Regions from separate parts of the Labrenzia sp. VG12 genome, predicted to be linked through region 2. Evidence: riboswitches for the same ligand, from Rfam matches in the RefSeq annotation. Region 2 holds a riboswitch; each other region holds the start of a gene.

Region 1 (4,369 bases), 570 kb from region 2:
GGGCGCGCTTCTGGACATCGACCACGGCACCTATCCGTTCGTGACCTCCTCCAACACAGTGGCTGGGCAGGCTGCCACGGGCTGCGGCCTTGGGCCGGGCTCCGTCGATTATGTCCTGGGCATCACCAAGGCTTACACCACGCGTGTCGGCGAAGGTCCGTTCCCCACCGAACAGGAGAACGAGGTCGGTGAGTTCCTCGGCACGCGTGGCCACGAATTCGGGACGGTCACCGGACGCCGCCGCCGCTGCGGCTGGTTTGATGCGGTGCTGGTGCGCCAGACGGTCTGCACCTCCGGCATCAACGGTATTGCCCTGACGAAACTCGACGTTCTGGATGGCCTCGACGAGATCAAGATCTGTATCGGCTATGAGCTGGACGGAGAGAAGATCGATTATCTGCCGGCGTCCCAGGGCGCGCAGGAGCGGGTCAAGCCGATCTATGAGAGTCTGCCGGGCTGGAAGGAATCGACGGAAGGTGCGCGCACCTGGGCGGAACTGCCAGCACAGGCGATCAAATATGTGCGCCACGTTGAAGAACTGATCGGCGCACCGGTTGCCCTGCTGTCGACCAGCCCGGAACGGGACGACACAATTCTTGTGCAGAATCCCTTCCAGGATTGAGATATTTGTCTTTTAAAGGCCAATATTAAGAAATACGGCTGTGCGTCGCGAATCACTGCGGCGCACGTCCCCCATCGGCGGACCGCTTGAGGTTCGCCTGACCATGTTTAGTAGGAAGGAGTGCTGTAAGGACGATTGCCGGTGCAAACGCCCCGAAGAATTCGCACCGTCTATCCAAAACTTGATATAAGCCTGAGACCGAATGGAATTCTCAGGCCGTGGACCAGTTCCTTACAGTCGGCCGGTAGGCAGGAAGATGGCTGATTACTATTCAATTCTGAAGAAAACGATCGCGTCTTTGCCTGAAAACAATGGTGCTGCGCGCCGAAGTGTCTACAGCCGCGCACGCAACGCCATTGTCAACCAGCTGAAAGCCTACGAACCTCCCCTCGCACCGTCCGAAATCACCGCAGAGCAGCTGCGCCTGGAAGAAGCCATTCGCAAGGTAGAGGCGGAAGCAGCACGCGAAAGCCTTGGCCTTGGTGCACCGCCTGTCAAGGCGACACCACCTGCGGAGACACCACAGCCGGCAGCACCCGTCGTGGAACCTCCCGCAGTCGTCGATGAGCCGACCTCCGAGCCGCAGGCCGACAATGCTACGTCGCAGCCGGCCGAAGAACCTGTCGCTGCCCCTGTCGAACCGGAGACGCCGTCTCCGCTGAAGGAAACGCTGGCCGAGGCCGAGACGCTCGGCGCGGCCGCCAGCCAGGCAACACAAAGCGCCCGGGACGCTGTTGCGCCTCAGGACGACAATCTTGCGGCGGACGCAGCGCCTGTTCGTCAGGAGCCTGCGTTTGAAAGCCAGCCGGAGCCGGATGAGGGCCTGTTCGAGCCGGCGCAGCAAGCAGACATCACCCCGGACCCAAAGCCGGAGCCTGGATCAGACAAGGCTGCAGAAAAACCGGCCGCGAAAGCCGGCCGCGGCCGGCGTGCCCGACCGAGCGCTTCGGATGCGCTGAAGAGCGGCTCGTCAGGTGGCAAGATCGTGCCGATCGCCGCAGCGCTCGTGCTGGTGGTGATCCTGGCCGGCGTCGGGGCCTATTTCCTGCTGCCGGCGGACAACCAGACGCCAGACAGCACATCGGTGCTGCAGCCTTCAGATACGCAGACGGCGACGGCACCGGAACCCACACCGGCCGCTCCGGAGCCTGCCGCACCTGCCGAAACGCCAGCCTCCGATTCGTCCAAGAACACGGACCGGCTGCTTGATGACGGCAACGGTGATGTGGTTGCGCCCGACGCCCGAACCGTGACGACGACCCTCATCACGCCCGACCCTGCACCGGTCGCTCCGGAGCAGCCTGCGATTGCAAGCACTCCCGGAGAGGAGCCGGCGCCCGTAGCTGAACCGTCCGTACCTGCCATTGCAGAACAACCGGCCCTTGCCGCGCCTGGCGACAGTATTGCGGCGATCTCACCGGAAGAAACGACCCCGCCGGCAACTTCGGAAGGTGGTGCGCAACGGTCCATCCTCTATGAAGAAGGGGAGGATTCCGGTGGTGCCGGAACGGCTGCCCAGGGCGCAGTTGTCTGGACGCTGGACGAAGAGACCAATCTCGACGGTCAGTCGCAGGCCGTTCTCAGCGCGGAAATCGAAATTCCGGAACGGGATATCAAGGTCGACATTCGCATCAAGCCGAATGACGACACGTCGCTGCCAGCCAGCCACCTGGTCGAGATCAAATACGAGTTTCCGGAAAGCTTTGCTTCTGGTGACGTGGTCAACGTCCCGGGTCTTGTCATGAAGCCGACCGAGGAAGCCCGAGGCGACGCGTTGATCGGTGCGTCGGTCAAGGTGTCTCCGGGTTTCTTCTGGATCGCCCTGTCCAGTCTGCCGAACGAACAGCAACGCAACCTCGCACTTCTGCGCGAGCGCGGCTGGATCGACATTCCGATGCTGTATGAAAACGGCAAACGCGGGATCCTCACCCTGGAAAAAGGGTCGGCTGGTGCAGATGCCGTGGAAAAGGCGATTGCCGCCTGGCAAGCCGGCTAAGAACGAGCGACCTCCCCTAAATTTGAAAAGCCGCATCCCTGCGGCTTGCCTTTTTCCGTGTTTGCGGGCATGGTCCGCCCTGGTCCGAGGGGTGTTCCGTTTGACGGAACTGAGATGGCGTCAGCCGAACCCTTAGAACCTGATCCGGGTCATGCCGGCGAAGGGACGGAATCCTTAGCCTTATCCCGGATCTCCAATGTCATTTTCGGCCAAGTCCGAAGACGGGAGATCCTATGCGTTCGTGTCAGCCAAGGCGGCCCATGCCGTCCTGTCATCTGCCGGTTCCTGCTGTCACACCTGTCAATGGGTGCGGCCGACAGGAGCATGTGCGATGAAACCTGTCCTGGCATCGGCGGCCAAGACCGTCCTCGGGCTCGGAGTGACGGTTGCGCTCTGGGCGATGATCGTCACCGTTTTCGACACACCGCACTACATCCTGCCCGGTCCCGAGCGGGTGTTTGCCGCATTCGCAAAGAACGCTCCGTTTCTGATGCATCACGCGGGCATCACGGCCTTTGAGACCGTGCTCGGATTTGTGGTCGGGGCTGCGGCCGGGGCGCTGCTCTCGGTTTTTCTGTGGCTGTTCCCGCTGGCCGCCCGTTTCGCCATGCCGCCCATCCTCGTGACGCAGGCCCTGCCGGTCTTCGCCATCGCGCCGATCCTGGTGTTGTGGTTGGGCTTCGGCCTTGAATCCAAGATTGTCGTCGTCGTGCTGGTGATCTTTTTCACGGTGACATCGACGTTTTTCGATGGCTTGCAACGGCTTGACCCGGGACTTGGAGATCTCGCCCGGCTCTACCGGCTGCCGCGGCTGCGTGAATTGTGGCTGTTCCGGCTGCCGTCGGGATTGCCGGCCTTTGCGTCGGGGCTCAGGGTCGCCGCCGTCTTCGCCCCGATGGGCGCCATCATCGGCGAATGGGCCGGGGCCAAGGGCGGTCTGGCCTTCATCATGCTTCAAAGCAGCAATCGCATGCAGGCGGACATGATGTTCGCCGCTTTGATCCTGCTCGCGGCGATGGTGCTGATCATGCGCTTTATCGTCAATCGTTTCACCCAGTTTCTAGTACCTTGGCAGCCCGTCACCTGACGGCCGCCCAATTGGAGGACCCCATGAAAAAACAACTCCTGTCCCTTGCTTTCGCCGCCGGCCTGATGGCCGCTCAACCGGCGCAGGCAGCCGACAAGCTGACCCTCTTGCTGGACTGGTTCATCAATCCCGATCACGCCCCTCTGGTCACGGCACAGACCAAGGGGTTCTTCGCAGCCGAAGGCCTGGAAGTGGAGATCATCGAACCGGCGGATCCGGCCATGCCGCCCAAGCTTGTGGCCGCCGGACGCGGCGACATCGCCGTGTCCTACCAGCCGACACTGCATGCCCAGATCGAGGAAGAGCTTCCGCTGAAATGGATCGGCACGCTGGTGGAAACGCCGCTCAACTCGCTGATTGTGCTGAAGGACGGGCCGATCAAGGAGCTGAAGGAGCTGAAGGGCAAGACCATCGGTTTCTCCGTCTCCGGGTTTGAAGACGCCATGCTGGGCCAGATGCTGCGCTCGGTCGATCTGTCCATCGATGATGTTGAGCTGGTCAACGTGAACTTCGCCCTGTCGGGGTCACTCCTGTCCGGCCAGGTGGACGCGGTCATCGGTGCCTATCGCAACTTCGAGCTGACCCAGATCGAAATCGAAGGCAAGGAAGGCAAGGCGTTCTTTCCTGAAGAAAACGGTGTTCCGATTTTTGATGAGCTGATCTA
Region 2 (4,369 bases):
GGACGGAGACCGAAATCACCGCCAGCGCGGTCTGGTCGAGCTGAAAACCACCGGCAAACTGGGGCGCGAGCACGGCATAGGCGATGAGATGCAGGACCGCGTAGAAGAGGCCCATGCCGATGAGGGTGCGTTTCAAGCCGGTCTTGCGCCAGCCGGAAAAGATCCAGGCCCAGTCGCGCCAGGCAAGGCGCAATTCATGCCGGGAAAAGCGGATCAGCGCCGAAAACGCCAGCGGGGAAGCCAAAGCGCGGCTCATGCCACCTTCTCGTCGGGGAGTTGAGAGGGGTCCGTGAAGGTGTCGCTTTGACCGTCGCTTTGAGCGCCGCCGACGATGTCGAGGAAGATATCCTCCAGGGAATGGCCCTCGGCGCTGGCGCGGGACCGCAGCTCCGCCAGCGTGCCTTCGGCGACCAGCTGGCCGCGGGCGATGATGCCGATCCGGTCGGCCATGCGCTCGGCGACTTCTAGAATATGGGTTGTCATGATGACGGTGACGCCTTTGGCGACCAGATTGCTAAGCACCTGCTTCACTTGCCGGGCCGAGCCCGCATCAAGCCCTGTGAGCGGTTCATCGAGAATGATCAGGCGCGGTTCATGGATCAACGCGCCTGCCAGCGCCACTTTCTGGCGCATGCCCTTGGAAAAGCCGCCGCAGCGCTCACCCGCATGGGGGCCGAGCCCGAAGGCCTCGAGCAGGCTGTCGGCCTTGGCCTGCGCGAAATCAGCGTCCATGTTCCAGAGGCCGGCGACGAATTCCAGATATTCCAGCGGCGTCAGCTTGTCATAGACCATCGGCTCGTCCGGCACCCAGGCCAGGATCTTCTTGGCCGCAATCGGGTCCTTGAAGGCATCGATGCCGCAGATCCGGACCGTGCCGGCATCGGCTTCCAGCAGGCCGGACACCATCCGCAGCGTCGTTGTCTTGCCCGCGCCGTTCGGGCCGAGCAGGGCATAGAATTCGCCTGCCTTGACCTTCAGCGACAGGTCGTTGACGGCAGGGTCGCTGAAGCGCTTGTGAAGATTGAATATCTCGAGGGCTGCAGGGCTGGCGGTCGGCATCAGGCACTCGTTTGAACGTGGTTTTGGGGAGGATACGGCGGGGACCTTTCGGTCCGGTAAAACCGGAGGAAGGGGTTTTTGGCCGGGCGTTTGGAAGATCGAAGGCAGACGCCCGGAACCCCCACCCCTAACCCCTCCCCACAAGGGGAGGGGGAACCGGCTGTGCCGTTCTGCCGGAGAGGTGCCTGGTCTCGCGTTCCGACCTGTATCGTTTTTCGCCCGTTTGCCACTAGCGTCTCCCTCCCCCTTGTGGGGAGGGATCAAGGGTGGGGGGCTGAGGCCTTGCCGCAGTCTCCGACACCGAATGTGCCCACCACGTTCTGGGTTCCTGCCCCTCTCCCCCCTTGTGGGGGAGATGTCCGTGAAACGGACAGAGGGGGGGAAGCGGTCGCCACTCATTCAGATAGTCCGAATGAAATTGATCAGATGATACCCCCCTCTGTCTCCTGGCGGAGACATCTCCCCCGCAAGGGGGAGAGGGGTGCAAGGACCTGAGCCGGTACACCGAAGCGAAGGCAGGCGTGCAGATCCGGAATGACGTGATGAGGGCTTGTTGGCGGTATGACGGGCAGGAGCGGATCAATCTCCGTGTCACCCCGGGCAAGCGCAGCGCAGACCCGGGGCCCACTCGCAGGGCTGCTTGCGGAATCCGGTGGCTGTTTTGCGGTCGTGCTGAAAGGACCCACTCTCTGCAAACGAGTAGGCCCCGGGTCTTGCTTCGCGCGCCCGGGGTGACAGGCGTGTTTGTTCGCACGAGGCCGCCATTTGCCGAGACCCTGCCACCGTCATTCCGGACGGTCTGCAGCGCAGCTGCATGGCCAGATCCGGAACCCAGCGATTACTCCGCGCCCTGGGCGCGTCTTTATCGAGCGACTCAGTCATTTGATTGTTTTTGTGCTCGCTGCCGCTCGCGCTGATGCGCTGGGTTCCGGATCAGCGCGCAGCTGTGCTGCACTTGTCCGGAATGACGTGGTGAGGGTGTGCTGGCGGTGTGACGGATGGGTGCGGCCCTTACCTTCCGTGTCACCCCGGGCAAGCAGAGCGCAGACCCGGGGCCCACTCGCAGGGCTGCTTGCGGAGGCCGGTGTCTGCTTTGCGGTCGTGCTGAAAGGACCCACTCTCTGCAAACGAGCAGGACCCGGGACTTGCTTTATTCGCCCGGGGTGACAGCAGTGAGTTTTTCACGCGTCACCATATTGACAAAGGCAAGTGGATGAATGTCGATAGCGGCGTTACCCGGGGTGTCCCGACAAGGGGCTGAGAGTCTGCTGGGCCGTTTTGAATGGCAGCGCAGTGACCCGTTGAACCTGATCCAGTTCATACTGGCGTAGGGACGGTGCGAGCGCTGCGACGGACGGTGCCCGGAAACGGGCCGTTCCGGCGTTTCTCCATCATTCCGGCTGCGAACTGGGTCTCCAAGCAAGATGATTGGAGCCTCAAGATGACCACTGCCGCCAAGACCCCCAAACCGGATGTCACGCAAGGCGCGCTGCCCGCCTCGACCAAGGTTTACAAACCCGGTCTGATCTATCCGCAGCTGCGCGTGCCGATGCGCGAGATTGCCGTTCATCCGACGGCCGGCGAGCCGCCGGTAACGGTCTATGATGCGTCGGGCCCCTATACCGATCCGGCGCAATTGATCGACATTTCAAAGGGGTTGCCGCGCCTTCGCGCAGACTGGATCGCCGGGCGCGGCGACACCGAAGCCTATCCGGGCCGCACCGTTCAGCCGGAAGACAACGGCTTTGCCACAGGCGACCGGCTGACGCCGGCCTTTCCCGACCTGCCAATGCCGCGCCGGGCCTGCGCCGGCAAGGCGGTCACCCAGATCGCCTATGCCCGCGCCGGGATCATCACGCCGGAAATGGAGTTCGTCGCGATCCGGGAAAATCTCGGGCGCGCGGCTTTGAAGGCGCAATCAGCGCGGGACGGCGAAAGCTTCGGTGCGGCGATCCCGGACTTTGTGACGCCGGAATTCGTTCGCGAGGAAATCGCCCGCGGCCGGGCAATCCTGCCGGCAAACATCAACCATCCGGAAGCCGAGCCGATGATCATCGGCCGCAATTTCCTGGTGAAGATCAACGCCAATATCGGCAATTCCGCCGTCACGTCGTCGATGGCCGAGGAGGTCGAGAAGATGGTCTGGGCGACCCGCTGGGGCGCGGACACCGTCATGGATCTGTCGACCGGCCGCAACATCCACAACATCCGGGACTGGATCCTGCGCAACGCGCCCGTGCCGATCGGCACCGTGCCGCTTTACCAGGCGCTGGAAAAGGTCGGCGGCGTTGCCGAGGAGCTGACCTGGGAGGTATTTCGCGACACGCTGGTCGAGCAGGCCGAACAGGGCGTCGATTATTTCACGATCCACGCAGGCGTCCGCCTCTCCCATATTCCGCTCACCGTCGATCGTGTCACCGGCATCGTCTCGCGTGGCGGCTCGATCATGGCCAAGTGGTGCCTGCATCATCACAAGGAGTCGTTCCTCTACGAGCATTTCGAGGAGATCTGCGATATTGCCCGGGCCTATGACGTTGCCTTTTCGCTTGGTGACGGTCTGCGTCCCGGCTCGATTGCCGATGCCAATGATGCCGCGCAATTCGCCGAGCTGCAGACCCTCGGAGAGCTGACGCAGATCGCCTGGGCGAAGGACTGTCAGGTGATGGTCGAAGGGCCCGGTCATGTGCCGATGCACAAGATCAGGGAGAATATGGACCGGCAGATCGAGGCCTGCGGCGAAGCGCCGTTCTATACGCTTGGGCCGCTGACGACCGATATCGCGCCAGGTTATGATCACATCACATCGGGCATCGGCGCCGCGATGATCGGCTGGTACGGCACGGCCATGCTCTGTTATGTTACGCCCAAGGAGCATCTTGGTCTTCCGGACCGCGACGACGTGAAAACCGGAGTCATCACCTACAAGATCGCCGCCCATGCCGCGGATCTCGCCAAGGGCCATCCGGCGGCGAAGATCCGCGACGATGCCCTGTCGCGGGCCCGGTTCGAATTTCGCTGGGAGGACCAGTTCAACCTGTCGCTGGATCCCGAAACTGCCCGTGCCTTCCACGACGAGACCTTGCCGAAAGAGGCTCACAAGGTGGCCCATTTCTGCTCCATGTGCGGGCCGAAATTCTGCTCCATGCGGATCTCGCACGATATCCGCGACGCCGCCCGCCAGGAAGGCGCGCGCCAGGAAGGGATGGAGGCAATGGCTGCCAGATACCGGAACGGCGGCGACCTCTATATGCCAAAGGGCGGGTAACGCGATCTGAGCGGACGACCCGCGCGGAGGTGAGGGACAGGAGCG
Region 3 (4,369 bases), 1.8 Mb from region 2:
GCAAATTCGGCAAGAACATCAGCGGCCGTTTCCCGCAGCGCTGCCAGAACCGGCTCCGGATACGGCCGGACCGTCACGCCGTCTTCTTCCTGCAGCAGTTTCAGGCTGCCGGCGTTCTGCCAGTCGCTTTCCGCCAGCGCCCGCCCGTTCTCGGCCCGGCAGGCGTCCAGCACGATGGCTCTCAGATCCTCCGGCAACCCGTCCAGAGCTGTTGTGTTGAAGAGAGCCTCCCCCGTGCCGTTCGGCTCGTGGAAGCCGGGCGAATAGTAGTTGTGCGCGACCTTCTGAAACCCCATCGCGCGATCCGACCAGGGCCCCAGGAATTCGGTCGCATCCAGAACGCCGCTCTGCAGGGCCTGGAACAATTCACCCGGCGGCAGGCTGACCGGCGTGGCGCCGAGACGGCGCATCACCTCGCCCCCGAGGCCCGGCATGCGGATCTTCAGCCCTTTGAGATCATTAAGGCCTGCAATCTCGCGCTTGTACCAGCCGCCCATCTGGACGCCCGTATTGCCCGCCATGACCGGCTTCAGACCAAACGGCGCATAGAGCTCGTCCCAGAGCGCCTGCCCGCCGCCCTGCTCGATCCAGGCAATATGTTCATGCGGCAGGAGACCGAAGGGCACGGCCGTGAAATAGACAGAGGCCGGGATCTTGCCCTGCCAGAAGAAAGAAGCCGTGTGGGCCATCTGGGCTGTGCCGGCCGAAACCGCATCGAAGACGCCCAGCGCAGGCACCAGTTCCCCGGCGGCAAACAGGCGCACACGCATGCGGCCACCCGACATCAGTTCGATCTGGTCTGCGATCCGCTGCGCGGTGATGCCGGGACCCGGCAGGTTCTTCGGCCAGGATGTGACCAGCTTCCATTCCAGCGTAGCCTGCTCCTGGGCAACAGCAGGCGCTGCCAGACCGGCAGCACCGGCCGCCGTCGCACCAAGCAAGGCGCGGCGGTTCACATGTGTCCTTTGGCCACTCGTCTTGTTCATCTCACTTGCTCCAATAGCCGTGAAAATGGTGCACGGGCCCATGCCCGCTGCCGATCTGAAGCGTGTCGGCGGCCGCGATGGCGGCCTGGATATAAGCCTTGGCATCGGCAACCGCCTGATCCATCGACAGGCCTTTCGCAAGGCCGGCCGCGATGGTCGACGACAGGGTGCAGCCGGTGCCGTGGGTATTGCCGGTGTCGATCCGCCTGTCGCGCAACCAACGGGACGTGCCGTCCCTGGTCAGAAGCAGGTCCGCACTCTCTGCGCCTTCACCATGCCCGCCCTTGATCAGCACAGCCTTAGCGCCCAGCCCCAGCAGTTTCTCGCCCTGGGCCTTCATGTCCGCTTCGTCGCTCGCAAGGCCGGTTTCCAGCATGCGGGCGGCTTCATGAAGGTTCGGTGTGATGATATCGGCCAGCGGCACCAGTTCGGCCATCAGTGTTGTGACGGCACTGTCGGCGAGCAGCGGATCGCCGGAGGCGGCCACCATGACGGGGTCCAGCACAACGGGCCCCGTGGCGTGGGCTTTCAGCCCTTCGGCCAAGGCCTGAATGGTGTCCACGCGCGACAGCATGCCGATCTTGGTCGCCTTGACGGCCAGATCGGAATAGACCGCATCGATCTGGGCCCGGACAAACTCCGGTGGCACATCATGAATGGTGCTGACACCAAGCGTGTTCTGGGCCGTCAGCGCCGTCAGCACGCTGGCGCCGTAAACACCGTTTGCGGAAAAGGCTTTCAGGTCGGCCTGGACACCGGCGCCGCCGCCGCTGTCGGACCCTGCAATGGTTACCGCAATGGCGGTCATCTGCATCTCCCGGGATGTGATTGGAATTGAAGTCAGGCGGTCTGGAGTCGTGCCTCGATATCGCGCAGGCTGAGGCCGTAAAGCGCGTCGAGCAATTCCGGAACGAGACTGCCGGGCCCGCCAGCGCGCACGGCCGCCAGTTCACCGGCAATGTTGAAGACGGAGAGGCCGCAGGCCGCCGCCAGCGCCTTGTCGCCCTCCACGGCGCAGAAGGCGGCCAGAACCGCGCCACCGGCGCAGCCTGTCGCCGTGACACGGCTCATGAGCGGGTGCCCGTTCAACAGACGGAAATCCTCGCCTTCGCTCTCGATCTTGTCTTCCGCGCCGGTCACGGCCAGAACCGTTCCACTGGCAATCAGCGCGTCCGCCCTAGCCCTTTCCGGAAACAGGGCCTCGAGTTCAGCCGTGTTCAGACGTACGAGATCAGGCCGGGACGCCAACAGGGTCAGCGCAAAGGCACAGCGTGACGGAGACCGGTCGACAAAGACCGGATCGATGCAGACAGGCCTTTCGGTTGCGCGGGCAGCCTCGATCGCCAGGGGGATGGCGGCCCGCCGGGTCTCGTCCAGCGTGCCAAGATTGACCAGCAATGCGTCTGCGCTTGCCGCAAATCCTGCCACCTCTTCCGGCGCAACCGTCATTGACGGAACAGCGCCAAGCGCCAGCAACGTGTTGGCCGTGAAGGCCTGGGCCACCGCATTGGTGATGGCATGAATGCGCGGCTGTTGCCGTCTGACCTTTTCGAGCAGTCCGTAAACCGTTTCGGGCGTCAGCGATTGCGTGGTGGCAGCAATGGAAAGTGTCATGATCTCAAGTCCCTCCGCCGGTATCAGCCGGATCAGGTTCAAGGAGTTGGCAGGCTGCCTCTCAGCCCGATCCGGAATGGCCGGGCACCCCCATGAGACGCCTGCACGGTTAACAAGCGGCACGGGCGATTGCAAGTGCGGCTTTCCGTCTTGCCGGCCGGACGTTCAACGATTGACTGAAACGCCCAGATGGGCGATGTCCATGGGCATCATTTGGAACAGCAATTCCGGAGCACCGCATGATACCGTTTTTCGTGATGATCAAATGCCAGCTGGGCAAGACCTACCAGGTCGCCAATGCGATTGCCGATGCGGAGATTGCGTCCGAAGTCTATTCGACCAGTGGTGATTATGACCTCTTGGTGAAGTTCTATGTCGATAACGGCGCGGATATCGGCCATTTCGTCAATGAAAAGGTGCACCCGATCGACGGTATCCAGGACACCAAGACGATCATCACCTTCAAGGCTTTTTAGAGCCTATCCGCGTTCTACGGAGAATGTTTCATGCAATTTCTGAAATCGACAGCCCTTTGCCTCGGCCTCGCCCTTTCGTCTGCCGCTATCGCCGCACCGGCCTCCGCGCAGGGCATGCCGCCGGAGCAGATCAAGCAGATCCTTGACCTGACCAAGGCCAACTGGGTTGCCTTTCGCGACTGGCAGGGCCAGGAGCTGATCTATTTCACCCACCTTGAATCCTGGAAATGCGGGATCGACTATGTCTTTTACGGCCTCAATGACGGCCCGATCGACCAGGAGTGGGAACTGGAAGCATGCAACCCGGACAATCCGAACGCGGTCCTGAAGGAAAAGCCCTATCTGGAACGGCCGGCCGGCTCGACCCAGTCAATCAGCGTTCAGCTCATTTTCCCGGACGGCACCAAGAGCCAGGTCGAACGGTTTGAATACAAGCCGCAGTAAGATCTGCCTGGCAACGCATCAGTTGCCTTATTTTGGCGTCAAAGGCGTGGTCGACCTCGCAGCCGCCACGCTGGCGATAACGTTGAACGTTTCCGATTACTGGGTCCCGGACTTGGCTACGCCAATCCGGGATGACAATGGAGACATAAGCTAAACGAGCGAAGGAAAGAGATCATCCCAATTCGGGTTCTTCTCTTCAATCATGCGGATTTTCCAAGCGCGCCTCCAGCGCTTAACCTGTTTTTCGCATTTAATTGCCCAGTCAATTTCTTCGTGCACTTCGAAATAGACCAGCCGATTGATGCAATACTTGGCCGTGAACTTGCTCCCAATACCGTCACGATGCGCTGAAACACGTTCAACAAGATTGTTTGTCACGCCTACATAAAGCGTACCGCCCAATTTGCTGGCGAGAAGATAGACGTAATACTGCTGATCAAGGTGCATTGTTCGCCTTTTGCAGCAATTTGATATGAGACACCTATTTTGTCATCCCGGATTGGCGTAGCCAAGTCCGGGACCCAGTAAATACGGTGCCGGCGGTACAAACACCGCTTGCGGCCGGTCCGTCTCCTGAGGTCCACGCCACAACAACGTTTAAACTTAAGACGCAATCTTAGGCCCCTCACGACCTTGAGGGCGTTGACGCCCTGCGGGCCTTGGTGCGGTCGAGGCCCAGCTTGTGTTCGCGGTAGATGACGAAGATCCCGGCCGCGATCACGATCAGTGCTCCCAGAACCACTTCGCTTACCGGCGTTTCGGAAAACACCAGCCAGCCGATGAGGATCGCCCAGAGCATGTTGACATAATCGAACGGCGCGATGGTCGACGCATCGGCAAAGCGGTAGC
Region 4 (4,369 bases), 2.8 Mb from region 2:
TCTTGGCGCAGCGTGGCTGAATCGCCTGGAAAGGAGGACATCCTGAACCTCTTCAGTGCTTTGGGACTGTCAGATGAGACGGAATTGCGGGCAGGCCGCAGCGGCGGCCATAGATGACAGGTATCCGGTTGCGTTTTCAAGAGTTTGTATTGATAAATCCCGAACCCTTGACCATCCGGTCAGAAAGGATGCCGGTTTAGGTGACGATGTCAGGACTAGCGGACAGGATCAGGCAGTTATTGACGGCGGCGCGCACAGCACGGCCCGAGCAATCGCCAAAGGAACCTGGTGCGATGCGCTCCGGCAAACGCAATGCCGGCCCTCGCTGGGCGGATCAGGAAGACGATCCGTTCCAGCAACCGGAAGAGAGGCTGCAGGATCGGGGCGCAGCGGTGCACCGGTCGACAGGTGAGGGCAACGTCAGGCGACCGTTCGTAACGCCTTACTATTTCTGGGGAACGCTGGCCTTGCTGACGGCCGGATTTGCCGTCGGTGGAGTGACTTTAAATGTCCTGAAGGACTGGATCAGCCAGCCCGTCTCGACCGGCCCGGGGTTGCCCGATCCATTGCTGCCCTTGCAGGAGACCGCGCGCGAAGCGCTGCTGCGGCCGGCGCCGGAACTCGCCGCGGAGCTGAAACGCAGTTTTCTGGGCAAGCCGGACGCGCTGTGTGCCGAGCTTCAGCAGCTCGGTCTGACCAATCGGGGCTGGCGCAAGGCGCCATTTCACAAGGACCGCTGGCAATGCGCCTCCGATCTGGTGCCGCTGACCACACCGAGTGTCGATTATGGCGCAACGACACTGTTTCTCTTGTTGCGCGGCCCGGACGAAGACAAGATTGACTATCTGCGGCTGAAACTGGTCGTGGAAGATCCGCGTCAGAAGGAGATCGGCCTGGAAGCCGTCTGGCTGGTGATTGATGCACTGGCCGGGCGCTACGGCTGGACGGTGCCCGACACTTTCAGAAAGGCCGTCTCAGGGTTTTCGAAGCTGGAAACAAACCATCGCGGCGTGCAGCTTTCGGTCGCTCCGGAAGACCCGAACCTGACCGGCGACCCGCGCGCGAGCCGACGCATGAATATCATCATGGATTTCGGCGAGCCGGACCTGATCCGGCCCGCCGACAGATTTGAACAGGCGCCACCGCTCGAAAGCGGCTGGAGCGTCAGGGGCCCGGACGATCGGGCAGGGGAATGAATTCCTCCGCATCACCGGGGACCGTGTCGAAGCGGCCCTGTCTCCAGTCTTCCTTGGCCTGTTCGATCCGCTCCCTGGAGGAGGAAACGAAGTTCCACCAGATGTAGCGTTTGCCGTCCATCGGCTCGCCGCCAAGCACAACAAACCGCGCGGGGGCCGGAGAGTTGTTTTCGATCACCAGGTGGTCGCCAGGCTTGAACACAAGCAATTGAGCCGGGTCGAAACTCTGGCCGGCGATCGTGATCTGACCTGACACGGTATAAAGGCCACGTTCTTCCCATCCGGCGTCCAGCGGGATTCTGGCGCCCGGCTCCAGGCTGATATCGGCATAGAACATGTCGGAGGCGGTTTTCACAGGAGCCTTGTGACCGTAGAGCTCGCCGGCAATCAATTTGACCGACGCGCCCTTGTCGGCGAATTCCGGCTGGTCCTCGACCCCGTGATGCTGAAAGCTCGGGTCGCCTTCTTCCAGATGTTTGGGTAGAGCCACCCAGCTTTGCAGCCCAAAGAGCGGCCGTGTCTGCTGCAGCCGCTCCGGTCGTTCACGTTCGGAATGCACGATGCCCTTGCCGGCACTCATCCAGTTAAGGGCGCCCGGTGCGATGGCAATTTCAGTGCCGAGACTGTCCCGGTGATACATCTCGCCTTCGAAGAGATAGGTCACCGTGGCAAGGCCGATATGCGGGTGCGGGCGCACGTCGATGCCGCCGCCGACCAGCAGTTCAGCCGGCCCCATCTGATCGAAAAAGATGAACGGACCAACCATGCGCCGTTTGGCGGAGGGCAGGGCGCGGCGCACGGAAAAACCGCCGAGATCGGAGGTGCGCGGAACAATGATCGTGTCGATCGGATCGCAGCTTGCTGCATCGCCAGGGGTGGGATCGGGGCAGTTCAGCCAGCTCATGGGCCTCTCCTTCAATCGCTGTCATGTCATTGCCACCTAGATAGGGTGACGATTGCAAAAGTGTCCATTGAACAGTCTGTTTCCCGGTTTCAATGTCTTGCAATGCGTGTATAACCGCCGGCCCTCCTGACCCTGGAAGGTATAAAATGAAACGTGTCATGATTGTCGGCGGTCCCGGCTCGGGCAAGAGCATGCTTGCGTCCGCACTTGGCGAAAAAACCGGTTTGCCGGTCTTTCACATGGACAAGATCCACTACCGGCCGGGCTGGGTTGAGCGTTCCCGGGAAGAGAAAGACCGGCTGACGCACGAAGTGCACCAAAAAGAGCACTGGATCTTCGAAGGTGGTCATTCGAGCACGTATGCCGAACGGGTCGCGCGGGCGGATACCTTCATCTGGCTGGATGTGCCGGTCGGTCTGAGACTGTTTCGTGTCCTGAAGCGGTCGGTGAAATATTACGGGCGCAGCCGACCGGATCTGCCGGAGGGCTGTCCGGAGCGCTTCAACCTCCAGACCTTGGAATTCCTGCGTTTCATCTGGCGCACGCGTCACTCCGCCCGCGACAAGCTGGTGCGGATCCAGGACAATCCGCCCGCCCATCTGAGCGTTCACCGGCTGACCGATCTGGGGGAGGTCAGAGACTTTCTTTCTCGCGTGGGGACGACTGCTGTTTGAAGGCTGGCTTCTTGACAGTTCGAATACCGGGTTGCACAAGGAAACCACACCCGGGGTGCCCCACGAGGGGCTGAGATGCTGCAGAGCGCAATGCGCAGCGCAGGGACCCGACGAACCTGATCCAGGTCATGCTGGCGAAGGGAAGGTGCCTGCGATCCGTCCGGATCACAATTCCGCAGGATGCTGGCTCCTCTCTTGTCACCAGGCTGACCGTCTATCTGCCCGAGACCGTTTGTGGGTCTTTGCCGGAAGGAAAACACTTGGCAGTCGTTGGAGACCGTAGAGACGCATACTCCTGCACAAAGGGGACTTGGTGATGGAAGTCCTGGTTCGCGGTGCCGGTGTCGCTGGTCTTGCGCTGGCGCGGGAGCTTCTTCGGCGCAAGGTTAAGGTCCATTTGGTGGACAGGCGTTCGGATTGGAGCGGCAGCGCCTCCTGGCTTGCCGGCGGCATGCTGGCGCCCTGGTGCGAACGGGAGAACGCAGAAGAGCCGGTGCTGCGCTTTGGCAAGGGTGCCATCGACTGGTGGGATCGCGCCGTACCCGGCTTGTTACAGAGAAGGGGAACACTGGTGGTGGCACCTGCCAGAGATACCCGGGAACTCGACCGGTTTGCCCGAAGAACATCCGGCTACCGGCTGCTCGACCGCAGCGGGGTGACAGTTCTAGAACCGGAGCTGGAGGGCCGTTTCGCAAAAGGTCTCTTTTTCGAAGGCGAAGCCCATCTCGATCCGCGTGCGGCGCTTCAAAAACTCCTTGATGACCTGATCGCCGATGGTGTCGATTTTCATGTCGGGAGCGACTGCCCTCGAAACGTATCGGGTTTGACAGCGGATTGCACCGGCATGGCTGCCCGCGATCCGGACCTGCGCCCGGTTCGCGGCGAGATGCTGATCCTGCACGCACCGGACGTTCATCTGGCACGGCCCGTGCGCCTGCTGCATCCGCGTTTTCCGGTCTATGTCGTTCCGCGCGAGGACCAACACTTCATGATCGGCGCGACCATGATTGAAAGCGGCGACGACGGGCCGGTCACCGTGCGGTCCACCATGGAATTGCTCAATGCCGCCTACAGCCTGCATCCGGGCTTCGCCGAAGCCAGGATTGTCGAGACCGGTGCCGGGCTTCGGCCGGCCTATGCCGACAATCTGCCGCGTATCCGGCGTGCGGGAGACACCATCTTCGTCAATGGGTTTTACCGCCACGGCTTCCTGCTGGCACCGCATTTTGCGGGCCTTGCGGCACACATGATCACCACGCAACATCAGGAGACTCGTCTTGAAGCTCTTCATTAACGGCGAAGCGCGCGACGTTAAAAGCGCCACCCTGGACCTGCTCCTTGAGGAGCTGGACTATGAGCACGCTTTCCTGGCAACAGCGCGGAACGGCGAACTTGTCAGTTCGGAAGTCCGCAATGCCTGCACACTGCGGGAGGGCGACCGGATCGAGATCCTGTCGCCGATGCAGGGAGGCTGAGAGCGATGCCGGACTTTTACGGGGAGAGCATTTCATCGCGGCTGCTGCTGGGCACGGCACAATATCCATCGCCCAGGATCCTGGCGGATGCGATCAAATCCTCCGGTACGGAAATCCTGA

The links. Region 2 has a riboswitch for thiamine pyrophosphate ahead of thiC (phosphomethylpyrimidine synthase ThiC). Riboswitches for the same ligand answer to the same signal wherever they lie in the genome.
Region 1: linked by a shared signal. The riboswitch ahead of CHH27_RS15780 (ABC transporter permease) and the one ahead of thiC (phosphomethylpyrimidine synthase ThiC) in region 2 are both predicted to bind thiamine pyrophosphate.
Region 3: linked by a shared signal. The riboswitch ahead of CHH27_RS10455 (hydroxyethylthiazole kinase) and the one ahead of thiC (phosphomethylpyrimidine synthase ThiC) in region 2 are both predicted to bind thiamine pyrophosphate.
Region 4: linked by a shared signal. The riboswitch ahead of thiO (glycine oxidase ThiO) and the one ahead of thiC (phosphomethylpyrimidine synthase ThiC) in region 2 are both predicted to bind thiamine pyrophosphate.

The regions. Positions count from the first base shown of each region.
Region 1 is NZ_CP022529.1:3,425,129-3,429,497, reverse strand. It holds gene CHH27_RS15790 (adenylosuccinate synthase) at 1-622, shown strand, start outside; gene CHH27_RS15785 (hypothetical protein) at 879-2,618, shown strand; TPP riboswitch at 2,696-2,801, shown strand; gene CHH27_RS15780 (ABC transporter permease) at 2,950-3,705, shown strand; gene CHH27_RS15775 (ABC transporter substrate-binding protein) at 3,729-4,369, shown strand, end outside.
Region 2 is NZ_CP022529.1:3,998,998-4,003,366, reverse strand. It holds gene CHH27_RS18570 (hypothetical protein) at 1-256, opposite strand, end outside; gene CHH27_RS18565 (ABC transporter ATP-binding protein) at 253-1,059, opposite strand; TPP riboswitch at 2,287-2,411, shown strand; gene thiC (phosphomethylpyrimidine synthase ThiC) at 2,501-4,324, shown strand.
Region 3 is NZ_CP022529.1:2,238,733-2,243,101, forward strand. It holds gene CHH27_RS10445 (TRAP transporter substrate-binding protein) at 1-986, opposite strand, end outside; gene thiD (bifunctional hydroxymethylpyrimidine kinase/phosphomethylpyrimidine kinase) at 988-1,794, opposite strand; gene CHH27_RS10455 (hydroxyethylthiazole kinase) at 1,827-2,600, opposite strand; TPP riboswitch at 2,592-2,702, opposite strand; gene CHH27_RS10460 (Lrp/AsnC ligand binding domain-containing protein) at 2,840-3,076, shown strand; gene CHH27_RS10465 (hypothetical protein) at 3,107-3,520, shown strand; gene CHH27_RS10470 (GIY-YIG nuclease family protein) at 3,671-3,967, opposite strand; gene CHH27_RS10475 (DMT family transporter) at 4,146-4,369, opposite strand, start outside.
Region 4 is NZ_CP022529.1:813,364-817,732, forward strand. It holds partial or broken gene CHH27_RS03720 (class II aldolase/adducin family protein) at 1-41, opposite strand, end outside; gene CHH27_RS03725 (DUF6030 family protein) at 294-1,196, shown strand; gene CHH27_RS03730 (pirin family protein) at 1,165-2,100, opposite strand; gene CHH27_RS03735 (AAA family ATPase) at 2,247-2,774, shown strand; TPP riboswitch at 2,816-2,935, shown strand; gene thiO (glycine oxidase ThiO) at 3,091-4,068, shown strand; gene thiS (sulfur carrier protein ThiS) at 4,052-4,249, shown strand; gene CHH27_RS03750 (thiazole synthase) at 4,255-4,369, shown strand, end outside.